DNA from 3 places in the Rhodovulum sp. BSW8 genome. Region 3 is predicted to be linked to each of the others. Evidence: riboswitches for the same ligand, from Rfam matches in the RefSeq annotation. Region 3 holds a riboswitch; each other region holds the start of a gene.
What was found. Region 3 has a riboswitch for cobalamin ahead of DSD19_RS17610 (DUF1636 domain-containing protein). Riboswitches for the same ligand answer to the same signal wherever they lie in the genome.

Region 1: linked by a shared signal. The riboswitch ahead of DSD19_RS06935 (BLUF domain-containing protein) and the one ahead of DSD19_RS17610 (DUF1636 domain-containing protein) in region 3 are both predicted to bind cobalamin.
Region 2: linked by a shared signal. The riboswitch ahead of DSD19_RS16215 (cysteine-rich small domain-containing protein) and the one ahead of DSD19_RS17610 (DUF1636 domain-containing protein) in region 3 are both predicted to bind cobalamin.

Annotation. Positions count from the first base shown of each region.
Region 1 covers NZ_QNVX01000009.1:34,022-41,552, forward strand. Annotated here, with positions in the region: gene metE (5-methyltetrahydropteroyltriglutamate--homocysteine S-methyltransferase) at 1-1,958, shown strand, start outside; gene DSD19_RS06935 (BLUF domain-containing protein) at 2,010-3,113, opposite strand; cobalamin riboswitch at 3,223-3,430, opposite strand; gene DSD19_RS06940 (isocitrate lyase) at 3,524-5,143, opposite strand; gene aceB (malate synthase A) at 5,291-6,916, opposite strand; gene DSD19_RS06950 (short-chain fatty acyl-CoA regulator family protein) at 7,070-7,531, shown strand, end outside.
Region 2 covers NZ_QNVX01000044.1:34,666-42,196, reverse strand. Annotated here, with positions in the region: gene DSD19_RS16235 (PaaI family thioesterase) at 1-68, shown strand, start outside; gene DSD19_RS16230 (PaaI family thioesterase) at 65-574, shown strand; gene DSD19_RS16225 (MATE family efflux transporter) at 567-1,922, shown strand; gene DSD19_RS16220 (succinylglutamate desuccinylase/aspartoacylase family protein) at 1,941-2,984, opposite strand; cobalamin riboswitch at 3,104-3,301, shown strand; gene DSD19_RS16215 (cysteine-rich small domain-containing protein) at 3,479-3,823, shown strand; gene DSD19_RS16210 (calcium-binding protein) at 4,084-5,397, shown strand; gene DSD19_RS16205 (amino acid ABC transporter ATP-binding protein) at 5,425-6,225, opposite strand; gene DSD19_RS16200 (amino acid ABC transporter permease) at 6,229-6,891, opposite strand; gene DSD19_RS16195 (amino acid ABC transporter permease) at 6,891-7,531, opposite strand, start outside.
Region 3 covers NZ_QNVX01000049.1:123,387-130,917, forward strand. Annotated here, with positions in the region: gene cobN (cobaltochelatase subunit CobN) at 1-1,581, opposite strand, end outside; gene cobW (cobalamin biosynthesis protein CobW) at 1,592-2,629, opposite strand; gene DSD19_RS17610 (DUF1636 domain-containing protein) at 2,626-3,009, opposite strand; cobalamin riboswitch at 3,133-3,359, opposite strand; gene tcuA (FAD-dependent tricarballylate dehydrogenase TcuA) at 3,378-5,900, opposite strand; gene DSD19_RS17620 (bifunctional UDP-sugar hydrolase/5'-nucleotidase) at 6,048-7,531, opposite strand, start outside.

The sequences.
Region 1 (7,531 bases), on a different contig from region 3:
TGGAAATGACCAAGTGGTTCGACACGAACTACCACTTCATCGTACCCGAGCTGACCGACGGGATGCGCTTCGCGCTGTCCTCGTCCAAGCCCGTCGACGAGTTCATCGAGGCGAAGAAGCTGGGGATCGTCACCCGGCCGGTCCTGATCGGCCCCGTCACATGGCTGAGCCTTGCCAAGACGAAGGGGGCGGAATTCGACCCGCTCGACCTGCTGCACGGGGTCCTGCCGGTCTATGAACAGATCCTCGACGGGCTGGCGGCCGCGGGTGCGGAATGGGTGCAGATCGACGAGCCGGTGCTGGTGACGGACCTGACCGCGCGCCAGCAGGGGGCCTTTGCCACCGCCTATGACGCGCTTGCCAAGGCGGGGCCGAAGATCATGCTGGCCAGCTATTTCGGGGCGCTCGGCGACAATGCGGCGCTTGCGCTGCGCCTGCCGGTCGCGGGCGTGCATCTGGACCTGGCCCGCGCGCCCGGGCAGCTGGCCGATGTCCTGCCGCTGGCGGCGGGCAAGGTCCTGTCGCTGGGCCTGATCGACGGGCGCAACGTGTGGCGCGCGGATCTGTCGGCCAAGCTGGCGCTGGCGAAGCCTGCTTTGGCGGCTTTGGGGCCGGACCGGATCGAGGTTGCCCCCTCCTGCTCGCTGCTGCATGTGCCGGTCGACCTGGGACAGGAGGACGAGATCGACGATGAGCTGGCAAGCTGGCTGGCCTTCGCGGTGCAGAAGCTGGGCGAGGTCCGGACCCTGGCCCGCGCTTTGGGCGAGGGGCGTTCGGCCGTGGCCCGGCAGATGGCGGCTTCGGACAAGGCGTTGGCCGCGCGCCGGGCCTCGGCGCGGATCCATGACGTGGCGGTCTCGGCGCGGCTGGATACGGTGACACCGGCAGATCTCGAACGCCGGGGGACCTATGCCGAACGCCGCGCGGTGCAGGACGAAAAGCTGCGGTTGCCGGCCTTCCCGACGACCACGATCGGGTCCTTCCCGCAGACGGCAGAGGTCCGCAAGGCCCGGGCCGCGCACCGCAAGGGCGAGCTCGACGATGCGGCCTACGAGGCGTTCCTCAAGGACGAGACCCGCGCCTGCATCGCCGAACAGGAACGGCTGGGGCTCGACATGCTGGTGCATGGCGAATTCGAGCGAAATGACATGGTCGAGTATTTCGGCGAACTGCTGGCGGGCTTTGCCTTCACCCGGCATGGCTGGGTGCAGAGCTATGGCAGCCGCTGCGTGAAGCCGCCGTTGATCTATGGCGACGTGTCGCGGCCCGCGCCGATGACGGTGGACTGGTCCGCCTTTGCCCAGTCGCTGACGAAACGGCCGATGAAGGGCATGTTGACGGGGCCGGTGACGATCCTGCAATGGTCCTTCGTGCGCGACGACCAGCCGCGCGAGAGGACCTGCCGCCAGATTGCCCTGGCGATCCGCGACGAGGTCTGCGACCTTGAGGCGGCGGGGCTGCCCGCGATCCAGATCGACGAACCGGCCCTGCGCGAGGGGCTGCCGCTGCGCCGTGCGGACTGGGCCGGTTACCTGGCCTGGGCCATCGACGCCTTCCGGCTGACCGCCTCGGGGGTGCGCAACGACACCCAGATCCACACCCATATGTGCTATTCCGAGTTCAACGACATCATCGAGCATATCGCCCGGATGGATGCCGACGTGATCTCGATCGAGGCGTCGCGGTCCGACATGGAGCTTCTGCAGGTCTTCGGCGATTTCGACTACCCGAACGAGATCGGTCCGGGGATCTGGGACATTCACAGCCCTCGCATCCCGTCCGAGGCGGAGATGACCGCGCTGCTGGCGAAGGCCACGAAGGCGATCCCGGCCGAGCGCCTTTGGGTGAACCCGGATTGCGGTCTGAAGACCCGCGCCTGGCCCGAGGTCAGGGCCTCTCTTGCCAATCTTGTCGCCGCCGCGAAAGGGGTGCGGCAGGGGGCGCTTGCCGCCGAATGACCAAAGACCGGCGGCGCGGTCCCAAGCGGGCCGCGCCGTCCCGCATTCGGGTCAGCGCGCCAGCGCGGCCACCGGGTCCGCGGCCAGTGCCGACAACGCCGGCCAGTCTATGGGCTTTCCCGCGACCGGATGCCCGCCCTGAGAGTGAAAGGCCAGCCGGTCCGGCCATTCCGACAGCGGGCCGGCCGACCGGCCGCCAATCAGGATCGTCCGCCCCGGATAGTCCGCGCGCAGCCAGTCCGCCATCGCGGCGGCCCGTTTCGCGTCCCGGCTGTCGATCCCGACCCGTCCGCCATAAATGATGATGGGGCAATTGCCGGTTCCCCTCAGGCTGGATCTGAGACTCGTCACGCGCGCCCAGGCGATCAAGCGCACCGAATACCCCGCCGACCGAAGAAGATCGGTCTTCATGAGGGCGCCGGTCAGTTCCGAACACCGGTCGGGCGCCAGAACGACGGCCGAGGCGCGCGCCTCGCGTGGGTCGGCCGGTCGGCCCGCGAGCAGCATGAGCCGGTTCAGCCGGACGGTCGCCAGCGTGACTTCGAACCCGGAATAGCGACTGTCCATCCAGCCCTGCCCCAGAGTCCGGCAGACCTCGTCCACCAGGCCTGCGCGGGCGCGGGGACAGCCCAGAAACCGCTCCGGGATGGGCGGAAGGCTCTCTTCGGGCGACCGTGCCAGATGCGCCGCCAGACCCTGCGCCGTGCAGATCCCCTCGGGGTCCCGGTCGGCCCAGTGCCGGACCGCGGCGCCGTCGAAGACCCGTGCGGCCGCCCCCCTGTCCGGCGATACGGCCAGCGGCACCACGCTGCCGGCCCTTTCCCCGGCATCCAGGAATTGCATGGACCAGTCGGGAAAACGCCGCGCGTCGATCCAGCCGGCACTGAGAACACTCACGCCCTGATGGCGCGGGTCGCGCTGGATCGCCCCCATCACGGCACAGACCGCCGCTGCCGGACCTTCGAGCCATTGCAGGACCTGTCCCTGCCCGAAAAGCAGGACCCCCGTGATCCGGCTTTGCCGGTTTCGCGCCGCCGCCTGCTCGGCGATGGCCTGAAGGTCCGGCAGCCGCAGATCGTCCCGGGTCCGGCTTGCATAGGCAATTCGGAACAGCCGGCCTTCGGCGTCAGTCCGTTGAAGCTCGTCTTTCCGCACCCACGTCTTCTCCGCTCGGGGCGGGAGGGGCCGCGGCCGGGTGCGGAAACCCAGGCGGCGCGCGGCGCATCCCGGTCCCTTGCCCGTGTCCTCCGGGGCACCCCGCCCGTGTCAACACCAAGCAGATGGCAGGTCTCCTGGCTCGTGGGTCTCTGCGCTTCCGGGCCTTCCCAGGCGTCTCGCCCAGTGGCATGTCCGGAGCCGCTCGCCACATACAGTTGCGGGGGCAGCCGCGGCCTTGGGGTCGCCCCCGCTACCGCATTCCCTTTTCAGCCGCGCCTGTGAAAGACGCGGACACCATCTGGCGCCATGGTAGTTGCAAGGGCTGCCCCGTGTCGACGGAAACCTGTCTCTGCGACAACACGTTCGGCCGGACCCCAGGGGCCCGGCCGCCGGGTTTCAACGCGGGTCTATTCGGCCGCGAACTGGTTCATGGTATTGGCCGAGCCGCCCGCCTTCAGGGCACGCTCGCCGCCGACCATTTCCTTGAACGTGTCGCCAAGGTCGGACCCCACCTCGTGCTGGTGCTTGACCGCCGAGATGCCGCGCCGGATCTCTTCGCGCTGCACGGTCGCCACATAGGCCAGCATCTTGTCCTCGCCGAAATAGCCGCGGGAAAGTTCGTCCATGGACTTCGCGGTCAGGTGGAAGGTCGGCAGGGTGATGAGGTTGTGGAACACCCCCGCCCGGGTCGAGATGTCGGTCTGGAAGGCCTTCAGCCGGGCATCGGCCTCGCGTCCCAGATCGGTCTCGTCATAGTCGGGCTTCATCAGCTCGTTGCCATTTGGATAGCTGTCTTCGGAGATCGTGCCCTCGGCCAGCCATTGCGCGCGGACCTGCTTGCGCAGGTTCAGGGTCCAGTTGAAGGAGGGCGAGTTGTTGTAGGTCAGCTTGGCATTCGGCACGGCCTGACGGATCTCGTTCACCATCGAGGCGATCTCGTCCACGTTGGGGGTGTCGGTCTCGATCCACAACAGATCGGCGCCGCCCTGGGTCAGCGAGGCGATGCAATCCTCGACCACCCGCGCCCGGCCGGTGCCCTCCTGGAAGGGGAAAAGCCCGTTCGGCAGCCGCGCGGGGCGCACGAATTCGCCATCGCGGAAAAGCGCCAGCTCGCCCTCGCGGATCGGGTTCTCCTCGGTGATCGGCTCGGTCTTCAGCCACTTGATATAGTCGGCGGCCAGATCGCCCGGCTGCTGGCTGACCGGCACCTTCTGGGTGAGGCCCGCGCCAAGGCTGTCGGTCCGGGCCACGATCACGCCATCGTCGACGCCAAGCTCCTCGAAGGCCAGACGGCAGGCGCGCAGCTTCTCGATGAAATCCTCGCGCGGGACCGTGACCTTGCCATCCTGGTGGCCGCATTGCTTGGCGTCGGAGACCTGGTTCTCGATCTGCAGGCAGCAGGCGCCCGCCTTGATCAGTTCCTTGGCCAGCAGATAGGTCGCGTGTTCGTTGCCGAAGCCCGCATCGATGTCGGCGATGATGGGCACGACATGGGATTCGAAAGTGTCGATGGCTTCGATCGCGGCCGTTTCGGCGGCAGCATCGCCCGCGGCACGCGCGGCCTTGAGATCCTTGAACAGATCGTTCAACGCCACCTCGTCGGCCTGGCGCAGCGAGGTATAGATCTCCTGGATCAGGTCCGCGACGGCGGTCTTTTCATGCATCGACTGGTCGGGCAGGTGGCCCCAACGGTTCCTCAGCCCCGCGACCATCCAGCCCGACAGATAGACATAGACGCCCTTGGCCGACCCGCGCAGCCGCTTGACCGACTTGATCATCTGCTGGGCATGGAAGCCCGACCAGCAACCCAGAGACTGGGTCGATTTCGAGGGGTCGGCGTCATAGGCCGCCATGTCCGCGCGCATCACGGTCGCCATCTCGCGAGCGATGTCGAGATGGGTGTCGAAGCTGTTTTGCAGCTTCAGTTGCACGATGTCATCGACCGAGACCCCACTCGACGAACGACCGGAGGGGTAGCGGGACAGGACCTCTGCACGGAGCTCCGAATAGGTCTTTCTCTTGGTCATGATTCTTCCTTTCGACGTGATCGGTGTTCGGATTTCGGGGAGCGCGTTGCAGCGGGGCCGCAGCGACAGGGGCAGGGGCAGGGGCGGGGGAGGGGCAGTCCTCGGGCAAGGGCCCGCCAAACGGGGAGAGGATACGGATCGGGTCCATCAGTCGAGCGCATTCAGAACGGCATAAGCCGGGGTGGTGATGAAGTCGGGCAGGGTGTCGGCGGTCGCGGCGTCCTGGAAAAGCCGCGCCGCCGAGGCATAGTGGCCGCGGTGAAACCCGGTCGGGCCCAGCCGGTCGAGGATCGCGGCAATTTCTTGCTGCACCAAAGCGCCCAACCAGTCGGCATCCAGCTTGCGGTCCCCGCCTGCGGTCAACGCCACGCGCGCGCCATGCCGGATCCATTGCCAGATCTGGGCGCGGCTGATCTCGGCGGTCGCGGCATCTTCCATCAGGTTCATGATCGGCACCGCGCCCCGGCCCGACAGCCATTGCGCCAGGTATTCGATGGCGACCGAGACATTGGCGCGCACGCCCGCTTCGGTGATCTGGCCCTTGTGCGGAACCAGCAGCATCTCGGGCGCGATACGGTGTTCCTGACGCGGCTTGCGGATCTGGTTCGGCCCCGGCATCTCGGCGTCGAAGACCTGCATCGCCACCTGCACCAGATCGGGATGCGCGACCCAGGTGCCGTCATGGCCCAGCCGGACCTCGCGCTGCTTGTCCGCCCGCACCTTGGCAAAGGCCGCCTCGTTGGCAGCGGCGTCGCCCTTGACCGGGATTTGTGCGGCCATGCCGCCCATGGCATGAATGCCGCGGCGATGGCAGACCTTGACGAGGCGGGCCGCATAGGTGGCGAGGAAGGCCTCGTCCATCGTGACCGCGGCGCGGTCCGGCAGCACATAGTCGGCATGCGCGCGCAGCGTCTTGATATAGCTGAAGATATAGTCCCAGCGCCCGCAGTTCAGACCGGCGATATGGTCGCGCAGCTCCCAGATGATCTCGTCCATCTCGAAGGCGGCGGGCAGGGTTTCGATCAGCACGGTTGCCTTGATCGTGCCTTTCGGCAGGCCCACACGCACCTGCGCAAACTCGAAGACCGAATTCCAGAAGGCCGCCTCGCGGTGGCTTTCCAGCTTTGGCAGATAATAGAAGGGCCCCCGCCCGGTGGCCGCCAGCGCGCGCCCGCAATGAAACAGCGTCAGCCCGAAGTCGAACAGCGCCGCCGAAACCGGATGCCCGGCAAGCAGCACATTGGCCTCGTCCATATGCAGCCCGCGCGGCCGAACGATCAGCAGCGCCGGGTCTTCGCCCACCCGGTAGGACTTTCCGGTCCGGGGATCGTCATGGGCCAGAGAGCCGTCGCGATAATCCAGCATGTTGGCATGACCCGCGACGATATTGGGAAAGCTCGGAGCCGTCGCATCCTCGAAATCGGCCATGAAGACCCTGGCGCCGGAATTCAGCGCGTTGATCATCATCTTGCGGTCGACCGGGCCGGTAATCTCGACCCGGCGATCGGCCAGTCCCTTGGGCACCGGCGCGGCCTGCCAGACTCCCTGCCGGATCTCCTTGGTGTCTTCGAGGTAATCGGGCAACCGACCGTTGTCATAGCGATCCTGACGGCGCTGACGCGCGATCATCAGCGCATGCAGGTTCAACCCGAAGCGGCGCTGCAACTCGGCCACGAAGGCCAGGGCATCCGGCGTCAGAACGCGATCCGCGCCCGGCGCATCGCGCAGCACCAGAGGCATGGACTCGGATGGGACGTGGTGGTCGAGGGACATCGGATTCGCCTTTCTCTGAAGCATGCGGCCGTCTGAGATCTGTTATGTCACTCTAGTAATGTCATGTTCCTTGTGCATGCTGACTCTTGTGAAAACAGGTCACTGTGTCAGTAGTGTCAGTGATCTGCGGCTTGTCTTGTAAGGTTTGTCACTATGGAAAAGCGCGGCGCGAAGCTGATCATCGGCCCGAGGCTCAAGGCCCTTCGGACGTCTCTGGGCCTGAGCCAGGCACAGATGGCCGCTGAACTGGGGGTCTCGCCCAGCTACATCACCCTGATCGAATCCAATCAGCGCCCCGCTTCTGCGCGGCTCCTGATGCGTCTGGCCGAGGTCTACGATCTGAATGTTTCCGAACTGGCTCCCAGCGTCGACGCTCAGCTTGCGGCGGATTTCGCCGCGGCCCTGAAGGATCCCGCGCTCGAGGCCGAGGGCATCGGCAGATCCGAAATCGACGCCGTTCTGCAAGCGGCTCCGAAGGTGGCCGCCGCCCTTGTCCGCCTGCAGGGCAAACATGCCGAAGCAGTGATGAGATCCCAGGCAGAGATGAACCCGCTGACCGACCGGAACAAGGTCGAGGTGCTTGGCCAGATCTCGCGTCCGGTCGAAATCGTGCGC
Region 2 (7,531 bases), on a different contig from region 3:
ATGACGACCGCGGCCATCCGGTGGCGACCGCGACCGGTACCTTCACCGCCGATGGAGGCGCCGAATGAGCCGCGCCGCGCCCGAACCCGTTCAGATCGTCAAGCAGCGGCGCGACGCGGCGCTGTCTGCGCTGGTCGACGGGCTGCCCTATGCGCGTTTCCTCGGGATCTCGTTCGACCGGCGCGGCGACGAGCTGACCGGCGTTCTGGGATTTCACGAGGCCCTGATCGGCAATCCCGAACTGCCGGCGCTGCATGGCGGCGCGACCGCCGCCTTTCTGGAGGTCACGGCCATTGTCGGGCTGTCCTGGGCGATGATCTGGGACGATCTCGAACGCGGGATGCTCGATGCCGCGACGCTGACCCCCGAAACCCTGCCGCGGCTGCCCAAGACCATCGACTTCACCGTCGATTACCTGCGGCCCGGCCTGCCGCGCGACGCCTATGCGAGGGCCCGCGTCAACCGGTCGGGGCGGCGGTATGCCAGTGTCCATGTCGAGGCCTGGCAGGACAACCGCGCCCGGATTTTTGCGCAGGCGACCGGCCATTTCCTGATGCCGCCGCGCGATGGCTGAGGCGGTGCTCCGCCCGGACCGGGACGCGCTCGCTGATCTCGGCCATCGCCGGGTTCTGGCCATCGCGCTGCCCATCGTGCTGTCGAACCTGACCGTTCCGATCCTCGGTGCGGTCGACACCGCCGTGGTCGGTCAGATCGGCGCGGCGGCCCCGATCGGCGCGGTCGGCGTGGGCGCGGTGGCGCTGGCCTCGGTCTACTGGGTGTTCGGCTTTCTGCGCATGGGCACGACCGGACTGACTGCCCAGGCGCGGGGCGCGGGCGATGCGGCCGAGGTGGCCGCGATGCTGTCGCGCGCGCTGATGATCGGGCTGGTCGCGGGGCTTGCCCTGATGGCCTTGCAGATGCCGCTGATCGCCGCCGCGCTGGGCCTTGCCCCCGCCAGCGCCGAGGTCGAGCACATGGCGCGCCAGTACATGGCGATCCGGATCTGGTCGGCCCCGGCCACCATCGCGCTTTACGGCATCAACGGCTGGCTGATCGGGCAGGAGCGCACCCGCGCGGTTCTGGCGATCCAGCTCTGGATGAACGGGCTCAATGTCGGGCTCGACCTGCTTTTCGTGCTGGCGCTGGGCTGGGGAGTGCCGGGGGTGGCGCTGGCCACCTTCCTGGCCGAATGGTCTGGCCTGGCGCTGGGGCTCTGGTTCTGCCGCGACGCGTTTCGCGGCACCGCCTGGCGGGACTGGGCGCGGGTGTTCGACCGGGTGCGGCTGCGCCATATCGCCGGGGTGAATAGCGACATCCTGATCCGGTCGCTGCTGCTGCAGGGGATCGTGCTGTCCTTCCTCTTCCTCGGGGCGGGCTTCGGCGACGTGTCGCTGGCGGCCAATCAGGTGCTGCTGCAGTTTCTGAACATCACCTCCTATGCGCTGGACGGGTTCGCCTTTGCCGCCGAATCGCTGGTCGGTCAGGCGATGGGCGCGGGATCTGTGCTGGCGCTGCGCCGGAGCGCGGTGCTGACCAGCCTCTGGGGCCTGCTGTCGGTCGTGGTTCTGGCCGCGGTCTTCGCCGGATGGGGCGGGGTCCTGGTGGATCTGATGACCACCGCGCCCGAGGTGCGGGCCGAGGCGCGGGTGTTCCTGCCCTACATGGTGGCCGTCCCGGTCGCGGGCATCGGCGCCTGGATGCTTGACGGCATCTTCATCGGCGCCACCCGGACCGCGGACATGCGCAACATGATGGTGATCTCGGCCGCGATCTATGCCGCCGCCGTGGCCCTGCTGTTGCCGCTTTTCGGCAATCACGGGCTCTGGCTGGCGCTTTTGCTGTCCTATGTCGCGCGCGGCGTCACGCTGGGGCTGCGCTATCCGGCGCTCGAGGCGGTGGTCCGCCGCCGCCAGGCGGCCTGACGGCCCGATGCCCTCGGGCTAGAGGATTTCGTCCTCGTCAAACAGCGGTTCGGCCGCGACCTCGCTGGCCCAGGTGCCGATCCGGTCCTCGGCCCGGTCGGCGGCCGCGATCGCGGCCAGATGAAAGACCGCGTTGCCCTCGTTCACCACCGGCAGGATGGCGCGGCCGACGATGATGCCGGGTTCCGAGGCGCGGATCTCGGCCTCGATCTCGCCGAACGGGTCCGAGACCATCGCCAGCAGATCGCCCGCCTCGACGACGTCCCCTTCGGACCGGTAGGTGCGCAAGAGCCCGCCCTGCGGCGCCCTGAGCCAGCGCGACACCCGGCAGTCGAGCGGCGCGCGCCGCGCCTTCGGCACGCCCTTTGCCGGGATCATGCCCCGGTCGAACATCACCCGCAGCACGCCCGACAGCCCGGCCCTGACCGCCACCTCGTCGAAGCGCAGCCCCTCGCCGCCTTCGTACAGCAGCATCTGCACGCCCATCCGCGCTGCCGTCTCGCGCAGCGAGCCATGCCGTGCCTCGGAGGTCAGCACCACCGGCGCGGCGAAGACCCGCGCCAGCCGGGCCAGCTCGGGATCGTCCGGCACCACGCGGACCTGCGGCAGGTTCGTGCGATGGACCGCGGCCGAATGCAGGTCGATGCCGATTTCGCAGCGCGCGACCACCTCGTCGACCAGAAGATGCGCCAGCCGCGAGGCCATCGAGCCGCCCGACGACCCGGGAAAGCAGCGGTTGAGGTCGCGCCGGTCGGGCAGGTATCGCGACAGGTTGAGAAAGCCGAAGGCGTTGACGATGGGAATGGCGATCAGCGTGCCGCGCAGCGCGCCAAGCGCGGGCAGGCTCAGCAGCCGCCGGACGATCTCGACCCCGATCACCTCGTCGCCATGCACGCCCGCGGTCACGAACATCGCGGGGCCGGGGCGGCGGCCATGCACGACATGGGCCGACATGGTGACGGGGGTGTGGTCCGAAAGCACCGACACGGGCAGGTCCACCGTGCGGCGGGTGCCAGGCAGAACGGTTGCGCAGCCGAGCGTGAAGCCCTCTCGCGGGGTCATCTGGCGTCTGGGGAAAGGGACCTCATCGTCACGGGATAGCGCCGTGCCGGGGGGGCTGGCAAGAGCCACGGCGCGTCGGGCCCCCGGGGGACGCATTGACAGTGGCGGGCGCGGTCCCCATTGATGAGAGGCGTTCTGGTGCTCCCGCAAGGGAGTGAAAAGGGAAGCCGGTGCAAGTCCGGCGCTGCCCCCGCAACTGTCAGCGGCGAGCCCCCGCCCCGAGCCGCCACCGGCCCCGGCATCCGCCCGGCCGGGAAGGCGGGCGGATCGGCCGAGACCCGCAAGCCAGGAGACCTGCCAGCGCGCCGAACCGCCCCCGGGCGGCGGGTCCGGAGGCCGGGCGCATGTGCCATGCGCCCCCTGCCTGTCGGCCCGCAGATGCCCTCGGGGCCAGCGGCCGCGGTTCGCCTGCGATATGGGGCGCGGCCTTCACCTTGTCCCTGACCGGCCCGGGGCGGGCCCGGCCAGGGGTGCCGACCGGAAGGAGTTGCGCCGTGCAACCCAAGGATCTGACCTCGAACGAGGCCTTCAAGGGCTTCACCAATACCCAATGCCCGTTCCTGCCCTGCCATCCGGGCGTCGAGCGCGAGTTCAACTGCCTGTTCTGCTACTGCCCGCTGATCGCCTATGAATGCCCCGGGCCGTATCAGGTCTACACCGATGCCAACGGGCTGACCCGCAAGGACTGTTCGGCCTGCACCTTGCCCCATGACGGCTACCGGCAGTCCTGGGGCTTCATCCAGCGCTGGCTGGAATATCCGCAGCCCTGGTCGGGCAAGCCGCAGACCGACCCGCCGATGCGCCGCCCGCGCCCCCAAGGCGACGGGACCGCCGACTGACGCTGAGGGCGACCGGCCCGGACCGCTTTGACCGCGCCGGTCCCATTCCTGGTCGGGATGGGGGCGAGACATGGCTCAGGCATCGTTCCGGCGCGGCGAGGACCCGCTTCGGGCATGGTTTTCAAGAATTCGCCGCATTCCTTGCTGCATCGCGGCAGCGGCCTTAATCAAACGGCAAGCTTTATTGACGACATCTGCCGCCCGGGTCGTCAGCGGGGGCGGGGGCCTTTTCGCGCAACATCCGGGCCGAAGGGCAGACCGTGGCATATTTCCGATCCGACAAGGACCATCCCTATCTTCTGGCCGAGCTTGCGGCCGAATTCCGCGCCATCGGCCGGTCCTTGCCCACGGCGCCCGTCCAGCTTGCCGAAACCGGGGCATTCAGCGTGGGTTACGACGGGCCCAACAATTTCCACGTGATCCCCAACGCCTATTTCCCGGCGTACTTTGCCTGGATGAACGACGGCGATGACACGATCACCGGTGGCTGGGGCGCTGATGCGCTGTTCGGCAATGGCGACCGCGACCGGATCTGCGGGATGGGAGGCGACGACACCCTGGTCGGCGGGGACGACGATGACGTGCTTTATGGCGGCGACGGTGACGATGCTCTGTTCGGGGGCGGCGGCAACGATCTTCTGGTCGGCGGGGCCGGGTCCAACCTGCTGAGCGGCGGCGACGGCGACGACGTGCTCGATACCCGCTTCGGGTCGCAGCGTGACCCGGGCATCAGCGACTGGGCCGCGTTTCGCGCGGGCAAGCTTGCCGCAGGCGATGTGCTTTTCGGGGGCGCGGGCAACGACACGCTGGAGAGTTCCTATGGCGATGACCGGCTTGACGGCGATGCGGGCAACGATGTGCTGCGCGGCTGGGACGGCGACGATCGGCTGGAGGGGGGCGCGGGCGACGACCGGCTGACCGGCGACAATGGCAAAGACCGGCTGGTCGGCGGCGACGGGCGCGACACGCTCAGCGGCAATCTGGGCGACGACACGCTGGAGGGCGGTGCGGGCGAGGACCGGATCGAGGCGGGAAACGGCGATGATGCGATCGACGGCGGGGCCGATCGCGACGTCATTTACGGCGGCAATGGCAGCGACCAGATCATGGCCGGGTCCGGCAATGACTGGGTCGATCCGGGCGCGGGCGACGATGTGGTGATGCTGGGAGCGGGCGACGATTTCGTGGCCGCCATCGACGACTTCGGGCGCGGCAACGACCAGATCCATGGCGGGGCGGGCAATGACTGGATCCATGGCGGGCGCGGCGACGACCTGCTGAACGGTGGCGCCGGGCGCGACCTGCTGATCGGCGGTCCCGGCGCCGATATCTTCGAGTTTCGCGGGGCCTCCGGGGGCGACACCATTGCCGATTTCGGCCCCGCCGACCGGCTGCATATCCAGCAGGGGATCAACGGGTTGGGCCGTTTCGATGCCGCCGATCTTGGGGCACGGATCACCGCGACGCCGGTCGGCAGCTATCTCGATCTGGGCGAGGAGAACGGACTCTTCTTTCTGGGAGTGACCGGCCACGCCCTTGGCGACATGCTGGAAACCCAGATGGTCTTCCTCTGAGGCGCCGCCGTCCCGGCGCCTCTGCCCCTAGAAATCCAGAGAGTTCCGTTCGCGGTAGCCCTGCAGGAAGCTTGCCAGCCGCTGATCGGTCGGGTGCTGGAAGATCTCGCGCGGGGCGCCTGCTGCGACCAGCTCGCCGCGCTCCATGAACACCACCCGGTCGGCGACATGGGCGGCAAAGCCCATCTCGTGGGTGACGACGACCATGGTCATGCCCTCGGCGGCAAGCTGCTTCATCACCGCCAGAACCTCGCCCACAAGCTCGGGGTCGAGCGCGCTGGTCGGTTCGTCGAACAGCATGATCCGGGGCTGCATGGCGATGGCGCGGGCGATGGCCACGCGCTGCTGCTGGCCGCCCGACAGCCGGCTGGGATGGTTGGCTTCCTTGTCGGCCAGCCCGACCTTGGCCAGTGCCTCGCGCGCGCGCGCGGTCGCCTCGGCGCGCTTCAGCCCGCGCACCCGTTCCAGCCCCTCGGCCACGTTCTGCAGCGCGGTCATGTGCGGCCAGAGGTTGAACTGCTGGAACACCATGCCGATGTCGCACCGCATCTCGCGCAGGCGCCGCCCGGACATCCGCTTGCCTCCGGGGGTCTCGTAGCCGATCAGCCGGTCGTCGATGCGGACCTCGCCGCTGTCATATTCCTCAAGGAAGTTGATGCAGCGCAAAAGCGTCGACTTGCCCGAGCCGGACGGCCCGATCAGGCAGGTCACCTTGCCGGGGGGAATGTCGAGCGTGATGTCCTTCAGGGCCTGGAAGTCGCCATAGAACTTGTTGACCGCGCGCAGATGCGCCGAAGCAGGAGAGGTGGCGGTGGGCTCGAGGGACATCGGTCAGCTTTCTTCGAGAAGATAGTGGGTGAAGCGGCGTTCGAGGCGGCGGCCGAACCGCGAGATGACCTCGACGAAGCCCCAGAAGAACAGCGCGAGGATCAGGATCGGCAGCACGAAGGCGAAGGTCTCGCTCATCATGGTCTGGGTCTGGAACATGATCTCGGGCACGGTGATCATCGACAGGATGACGGTTTCCTTGGTCAGGATGATCGCGAAATTCACCAGCGCGGGCAGGGCCGAGACCATCATCACCGGCAGCATGATGCGCCAGACGATGGTGCGCCCGGGCAGGCCGATGGCACGGGCGGCCTCGATCTGGCCCTTGGGCACGGCATCGAAGCCCGCGCGCAGGATCTCGGTGAAATAGGCGGCGCCGTAAAGCGACAGCCCAAGCACGCCCGCGGGCAGCGCGTCGAGCCTCAGCCCGATCAGCGGCCCGCCATAGTACAGCACGAAAAGCTGGACGAGGAAGGGCGTGCCGCGGATGAATTCGACATAGGCCCGGATCGGCCAGCCGATCCAGAACCGAGGCCCGAAGCGTCGGGCCATTTCGAGGAAGAACCCCAGCACGAGCCCGCCCACGGTGCCCAGCACCCAGGTCAGAAGCGTCAGCCCGAAGCCGGTCAGAAGGTCGGGGCCGTAGCGGTGCAGCATCTCCAGCATCAGACCGTCAGCCTCCGTTCCAGAAGCCGCCCGGCCGCGGCGATCACCAGGTTGATCGCGAGATAAAGGAAGGCGGCGGCGAGGTAGATCTCGAGATAGCGATAGGTCGAGGAGGCGATCGACTGGCTCATCCGGGTGATCTCGACGATGCCGACGACGGTCACCAGCGAACTGGCCTTCACCAGCAGGATCAGCTCGTTGACGATGGCGGGCAGGCCGATCTTGAGCGCCTGCGGCAGCAAGACCCGGACCCAGAGATCGCCCGGGCTCATGCCGATGGCCAGCGCGGCTTCGGCCTGGCCCTTCGGAATGGCGTTGATCGAGCCGCGCAGCACCTCGGAGAGGTAAGCTGCGGCGCAAAGCCCGACGGTCAGCACGGCAGCGGCCAGAGGCGGCACGTTGATGCCGACGACCGGCAGCAGGTAATAGGCCACGAGCAGCTGGATCAGCAGCGGTACGCCGCGAAAGAAGCTGACGTAAAGCCCGGCGGCCCGCCGCAGCGCGGTCCGTTTCGACAGCGCCGCCGCGCACAGAAGCGCGCCGAGGATCAGCCCCTGTGCACAGCCCAGGACCGATATCAGCAGCGTGTAGCGCGCGGCGCCCAAAAGCGTCGGCAGGTTTTCGACGATGGTCTGAAAGG
Region 3 (7,531 bases):
GGCGCGGCGCAGCCACAGATAGAAGGCGACATAGCCATGGCGCGGCACCCGCGACAGGTCGTGATAGTCGCCCTCGCGGGCCTCGGGCGTGCCGCGCTCGGGCTGAAGTGCCACCAGCGCCGCGCCGCGCCGGGTCGCCGCGAACTGAAAGGCACCGTCGCGGCAGGCGGGATCGGCCTCGGGCGCGCCCCAGACATCCGACAGGGCGTCACGCAGGGGGGCGGGCAGGGCGGCCAGCGCGGTCTGGTAATCCGCGAGAGGCCAGCTCAGGGTCTCGCGGCCGAGGGTGTCGGCCAGATCGCCGGTCGGTTCTTCCGCAGGGGCGCCGGGCAGCCCGGCCTGGGCCAGATCCTCCAGCACCGCCTCGGCCGAGGCCAGCGCGTCGAGCCCGACCGCATGCGCCATCTGCCAGGGGCGTCCGGGATAGGTCGACAGCACCAGCGCCGGGCGGCGCCCGGCCAGCGGCGCCCGGGCGAGGCCCACCCAGGCCATCACCCGGTCGGCGATGGCCGCGATCCGCGCCGGATGGGGCCGGTGGGCGATGCGGGCGAATTGCAGGCCGGGGTCGCGCGCGCCCGCCTCCTTGAAGGACGCCACGCCGGCGAAGATCCGGCCATCGACCTCGGGCAGGACCACATGCATGGCAAGATCGGCCGGCGAGAGCCCGCGCTCGGCCTCGGCCCAGGCGGTTTCGGGGGCAGAGGACAGCGCCACCTGGAAGACCGGCGCCCCGGCGGCATCGAGCGGCGATGTGCCATCCTCGCCCTTGCCGGAAAAGGCGGTGGCGTTGACGATGGCGGCGGGGGCGAGGGCTGCGATCTGCCCGGCCAGCCAGCGCGCCGCCTCGGGCGCCTTGAGCGAGGGCACGAACAGCCCGGTGACGGTGCAGCCGCGGGCCCGGAACGCGTCGAAAAGCGCCTCGACGGGGCCGAGATCGGCGGCGGTGACATAGGCCCGGTAGAAGGTCAGGACGATCCGGGGGGCGTCTGTCGGCGACAGGTCGGGCGCGGGCACGGCGCCGCCCTCGGGGCTCCAGGCGCCCATCTCGGGCACGGTCTTGGTGCCGATCACCGGGGCCGCGTAAAGCCCCGCCGCCAGCGCAAGCTGCGCAAGCGCTGCCTGGGCCGCGACCGCGCCGCCCTCGTCGCACAGCTCGGACAGGCGCCTGAGCGTCGAGACCGGCAGGGTCGAGGCGGCGTCGAGCCGGGGATCGGGGCGGCCGTCGGCGGGCAGGACGGCCAGCGCGATGCCGCGCGCGCGGGCCAGCGCCTCGATCTGGGTCAGCCCGTACTCCCAATAGGCGCGCCCGCCGATCAGCCGGATCAGGATGCCCTTCGCGCCCGACAGCGTGCGTTCGGCATAGGTATCGACCGAGAGCGGATGGAGCAGCGCCGCCAGATTGGCAAGCCGCAGCGTCGGCATCCGGCCTTCGGAGCCGCCGCCCCGATGCCAGCCCGCCGCGAAGGCCCCGAGATCGCTGTCGGAAAAGGACAGCACCGCCAGATCGGCCGGATCCTGACCCAGATCCGTCGGAACGGCGGTTTCCTCGAGCCCGTGGCTTTCGCGGAAGACGACATGCATGGGCGCGGCCTCAGGCGCTCAGAGCCGCACGGATCGCGCCCTCGTCGATATCGTCATGCTCGGCGATCACCACAAGCCGGGTGGAACGGGTCTCGTCCGGGGCCCAGGGGCGGTCGAACTGATGCCGCACCCGCGCGCCCACCGCCTGCACCAGCAAACGCATCGGCTTGCCCGCGACCGCGACATGACCCTTCACCCGCAGGATGTTCCGGCTGCGCGCCAAGGCCTCGATCCGGGCGGCCAGCGCCTCGGGGTCGTCCTGTTCGGGCAGGTCGATCACCACGCTTTCGAAGTCGTCATGGTCGTGATCGGCGGCACTGTCGTGATGGCTGGGCCGCGCGTCGAGATCGTCTTCGGCGGCCGCGCCAAGCCCCAGGATCACACGCGGATCGACCGCGCCCTCGGTCACCTCGACCACCGGCAGCTTGCGCGGCGCCTCGGCCTCGATCGCGGCGCGGGCGGCAGCCACGCCTTCGGGGCCGGCCAGATCGGGCTTGGTCAGGAGCACGATATCGGCGCAGGCGATCTGGTCCTCGAAGACCTCCGACAGCGGGGTTTCGTGATCGATGCTGTCATCGGCCGCGCGCTGGGCATCGACGGCGGCGATATTCGGCGCGAAGCGGCCCGCGGCCACGGCCTCGGCATCGGCGACGGCGATCACCCCGTCGACGGTGATGCGCGAGCGGATCGCGGGCCAGTCGAAGGCCTTCAGCAGAGGTTTCGGCAGCGCCAGCCCCGAGGTCTCGATCAGGATATGGTCGGGGCGCGGATCAAGCTGCAAGAGCGCCTCCATGGTCGGGATGAACTCGTCGGCGACGGTGCAGCAGATGCAGCCATTGGCAAGCTCGACCACGTTCTCGGCCGGGCAGTCGGGCAGGGCGCAGCCCTTCAGGATCTCGCCATCGACGCCGACATCGCCGAATTCATTGACGAGGACGGCCAGCCTGCGGCCGCCCGCATTCTGCATCAGGTGGCGGATCAGCGTGGTCTTGCCCGAACCGAGAAACCCGGTGACGACGGTGACGGGAAGTTTGGCGAGATCGGTCATTTCAGGGCCTCCATGGGCGGGATACGGGCGATACAGTTCTTGCGGAAATGCTCGGGGCGCTCGCGCCAGGGCACAAGCCCGTCCGGCGCGTCGCGATAGGCGCGGGCGCCCTCGGCGAGGATGGGCGCGCCGGTCGTCTCGTCGAGATTGCCATAGACATAGGTCCAGCGGCCGGGACCCCGCAGCGCCACGGAGCAGCCCGAGGAACAGGCCGAGAGGCATTCGACGGGCACAAGGCGCACGCCTTCGGGCAGGCCATGGGCGCGGACGGCCTCGTGAAGCAGGCTGCCCGGGCGGGGGGCATCGGGATCGGCGGGCTGGCGGCGCTTGCAGGTGGTGCAGACCAGCAGCTCGACCGGGGCGGGTTCGGGCGCGCTCAAGCCGGACAGGCCCGGCGGCAGAAGGAAACGGAAACACTCATCGTCGGGCCTCACGGGGTCGGGGGACAAGGGCGAAGCGCGGGCAGAGCCGAAGCCGGACCCGACACCGGAACACCCCGTCCGGTTCACGTCGTTCGGGCTGGCAGGTCTCCCGGCTTGCGGATGTCAGAGGCGGGGCCTCTGGCGGCGGCCCTGCCTTCCCGGCCTCATCGGGCCAGTGGCAGCGGGCGGCCTCTCCGGTCACGGTCGCGGGGGCGGCTGCGCTTGAAGGCCCGATGCATCGACTCCGGCCTCTGGCGCATTCCCTTTTCACCCGTCCTGAGGCGGGCACCAGCGCCGCGTGTCATGCCTGCCCCGCGCGGGTCTTGTCAAGCGCGATGGTCGGGGCCGGGGCGGCGGGCGGCCTCTTCGCCCGCATGGCGGATCAGCGCGAGGCTGCGAAACCCGCCATGGCCGAGCTTGCCGAAAGGCAGCGCCAGCACCAGCCCCAGCACCGCGCCCAGATGCAGTGCCAGCATCAGCCCCATGGCGGCGCCGTCGCGCAAGGCCAGAAGCGCAAGGCCCGAGGCGGCGACGATGGCAAGCTGCGCCCGAAGCCCGCGATTGGCGGCCTGCATGCGTGCCGCGGCCGGGCGGCGGTCGGCGGTCCGGTGCCAGCGTTCGAACCCGGCGAGCCCCGCCAGCATGGCGATGCCGCCGAGGCTGCCCAGCAGCACGGGCGCGCTGGCCACCGGATAGGGCGCCAGCGCGCCGCCCAGATGCAGGACGGCTCCGGCAAGGGTTGCGAGCGCGGTCAGCGCGGTGCCTGTGACCAGCAGGTGGTGGCTCCAGCGCCGCGCCCGCCCGACCGGGCCGTGCGCCCCGTCGCAGGCGCGCGCGGCCCCGAGATTGGCGAGCGTCAGCGCATCGCGACACCCTTGCCAGAGGCTTTCAAGCGACGGCCGGGCGGTCGGGCCGCCGGTTGCGCGCCAGAACCGCCAGAGCCGCAGCCCGAGGCCAAGACCGGCCCCGGTGAAGGCCAGGGCCGCGCCGCCCGCCATCGCCGCGTGTGGGATCACCGCGTAGAAGGCGCCCGGCCCGGTTTGGGTGGAAAAAAGAACCCCGGGCGGGAGCAGGGTCAGGGCGGCCAGCGGCAGGCCGATCAGGCATAGCAGGAAGATCAGGTCGGGCAGGCGCGGGGGCAGCCCGGCCGCGTGATCGGCGGCGCGCGCGGCGGCCAGCGCCGCGGGCAGGTTGACGGCCAGCGCATGGGGCGGCGCGTATTGGCAGTCGTAATGGCAGGACCGGCAGTCATGGCAGAGATGGGCCAGATGGCGCAGATCGCCCGCCGCGAGGTTTGGCCTCCGCTGGGCCGCCGGAAAGACCGCGCAAAGCCCGGTGCAGAAGCCGCAGGTATTGCAGATGTTCAGCGCGCGGGCGGCCTCGGCCCAGGGTTCGGGCGCTGGAGGAACGGGCTCGGTCGCCGCCGGGGCCGGAACGGCGGCGGGGCGCGGGCGGTTGGCGGCGGGGCCTGCGCACGCGGCCGCGCCCGCCCCGGCGATGCGGCCGAAGACGCCGCCGACGGTCAGCCCGGTGCCCGAGAGATAGCCCTCGCCCAGCACCGCGCCGGTCATCGCGGCGCCTGCGGCAAAGACCCGGTGCGCGGTGCCGCCGCCCGCGAGCCGGACCCGGGCGGTCGCGTCGACCGCGACCCCGTGGCGGGTGAAGCCGAGCCCGGGCACCAGCGGGATCGCCGCGACGGGCGACCCGGTGAGCGGCACGCCGTCGGAGCGGCTTCGGGGCGGGTCGAGCGGGGCGTCTTCCGTTGCTGCCTGCAGCGTCCGGGTCAGCCCCTCGGCATCGATGCCACAAAGCCGGGCGAGTTCGGCGGGGCTGTCGGCGGCCAGCGGCGGATATAGGAGCGGTGGCAGCCGCCCGGTGCCCTCGGCATCGAGGATCAGCCAGGCGCGCGGATCGGCGCGCTCTGCCAGCGCCCGGCCCCAGACCGAGTAGCGCGCGGATCCGGTCTCGGCGCCCTCGTCGCGGAACCGCCGCCCGGTGGCGTCGACGACAAGGCCGACCTGCATCCCGTCTGCGCGGCTGACGATGCCCGCGTCGTCCCGGGGCGCGCGCGCATCGACGGCGACGAGATGCCCGTCGCCGGGCCGCCCGGCCGTCTCGGCGCCATGGGCCATCAGCCACAGAAGCGGTGCGCCCTGCTGATACGGCGTGCCGCGATTGGCGAAGACGGCCGCGCCGGGGCCGAGGTGGCGGATCAGTTCGGCCCGGTTGGCCCCGTAGCCGCCTGAGGCGAGGATCAGCGCTTCGGCCTCGATGGGGTGGGGGCCATCGGGGGTGTCGGCGGTCAGCGCCAGCGCGCGATCCTTCGCCCAGCCTTGGGGAAGCACGTCGATCCGCCAGCCGCAAAGGATCTCGACCCCCAGCCCTTCGGCGCAACGGACAAGCGTGTTGGTCAGCGCCTGCCCGCCGCCCCGGAAGAAGGCGGTGCGGCGCGAGAAGGGCAGGTTGCCCTCGGCCCAGGGCTCGAAGGCGACGGCCCGGGCGGCCAGCCAGGGACCGAGCCCGGCCGAGCCCTCGGCCAGAACGGCCCCGAGCCCGGTTTCGGGCGGGGAAAGCCGCGCCAGATCGGTGGCGAACTCGGCCGCCGGATAGCTGCCCCGCTGCCAGGGCGTCTCGCGGTCATGAACCAGGCGGATGTTTCGGCAATGGCGGGTATTGCCGCCCAGAAGGGGCGGCGGGGCCGGGTCGATCAGCGTCACCGCCGCGCCGTGCAGACGCGCCTCGATGGCCGCGACGAGGCCCGCAAAGCCCGCGCCCGCGACCAGCACCCCGGTCGCGAGCGGGGCGGGGCGGGCGCCCGCGATCGGGGCGGCGGGGTCGGGGTCGGGCATGGCGGAACCTTCGCGGGGCCGGGTCGGACCCCGTTGAACCCGCCCGGGGCCGCAAGATCAAGCCGGAAGATCGGGCGCGCCCGCCGGGCGGGGCATCGTGACCGGACGGGCGAGGCGGGCGGCGCAGGGCGCGCCGCCCGGGCCGGGTCACTCGGTGGCGATGCGCCCGTCGAGACGGGGCGTATAGGGCGCCTGGGCGGCCAGATAGTCGGCCGTCACATCGGCCAGATCGGGGCCGAAATCATAAACCTCGCGCGCGTCGAGGAACATGGAATAGCCGTCGCCGCCGTTCCGGACATAGTTGTTCGACACCAGCCCGTAGGACCTGTCGGGATCGAGCGGCAGCCACGCGCCGCCCTCCTGCACCTCGACCTTGCGCAGCCGCTGGCCGGGCTCGGCCTCGGGGTTCCAGGTAAAGCGCAGACCCGCGACCTGCGGGAAACGGCCCGCGCCCTCCTCGACCTGGCTCAGCCCGTGTTCGAGCGCCGCGCGCACCGCCGCGCCGGGCACGTGGAACGTGGACAGCGTGTTCTGGAAGGGCAGCACGGTCAGCACCTCGCCCATGGTCACCGGGCCTTCGTCGATCGAGGCGCGCACGCCCCCGCCATTCTGAAGCGCGATCTGGATGCCCTGGCTGCGCACCCGGTCGAGCATCGCCTCGGCCACCAGATTGCCCATCGCGCATTCGCCCGCGCGGCAGGAGCCGCGTTCGCCGTCGATAGGGGCGGCGGTTTCGGCGACGACCTTCTGGCGGATCTCTTCCAGCGGCTGCGCCAGTTCGGCCACCCGGGCCTTGACGCCCGCGTCCTCGGCGACCGAGGCGTCGAGCAGGATCGGCGCACCCTCGGCCGAAACCAGCTTGCCCGCGTCGTCGAAGACCACGTCCAGCCGGCCCAGATACTTGCCGTAGCCATAGGCCTGCACGATGGCGGTGTCGCCCACCATGGTCGGGTAGGGGCCTGCAGCCGTGTCATCGGTATTCGACAGAAGTGTGTGGCTGTGGCCGCCGACGATCACGTCGACGCCCGTGGTCCCGGCGGCGATCCGCTTGTCGGCCTCATAGCCCGAATGGCTGAGCAGGACGATCTTGTCGATGCCTTCGGCGGCCAGGCGGTCGACCTCGGCCTGCACCGCGTCGAGGGGATCGGTGAAGACGATATTGGGGCCGGGGCTGGCCAGTTCGGGATTGTCGCGGGGGGTGAGGCCGATCACGCCGATCCGTTCGCCCGCTTCCTCGATCACCACCGATTTCCGGATCTTGTCCTTCAGCTGGGGCTCGGCCGAGAGATCTGCATTGGCCATCAGAAGCGGCATCGTCAGCCGGGCCGCAAACCCGGCCAGCACCTCGGGGCCGTCGTCGAATTCGTGGTTGCCGACAGCCATCGCGTCATAGCCCAGCCGGTTGACCATCTCGGAGGCGGCCTTGCCCTTGTAATAGGTGTAGAACAGCGTGCCCTGGAACTGATCGCCCGCATCGAGCAGCAGGCTCGGCCCGCCCTCGGCCCGGGCTGCGGCGATGGCGGTGGCCAGCCGGGCCGCGCCCCCGAAGCAGTCCCCGGCCCGGTTGTCCTCTTCGGGGCAGCCCGAATCGTATTTCGAGATCGGTTCCAGCCGGGCATGCACATCGTTGG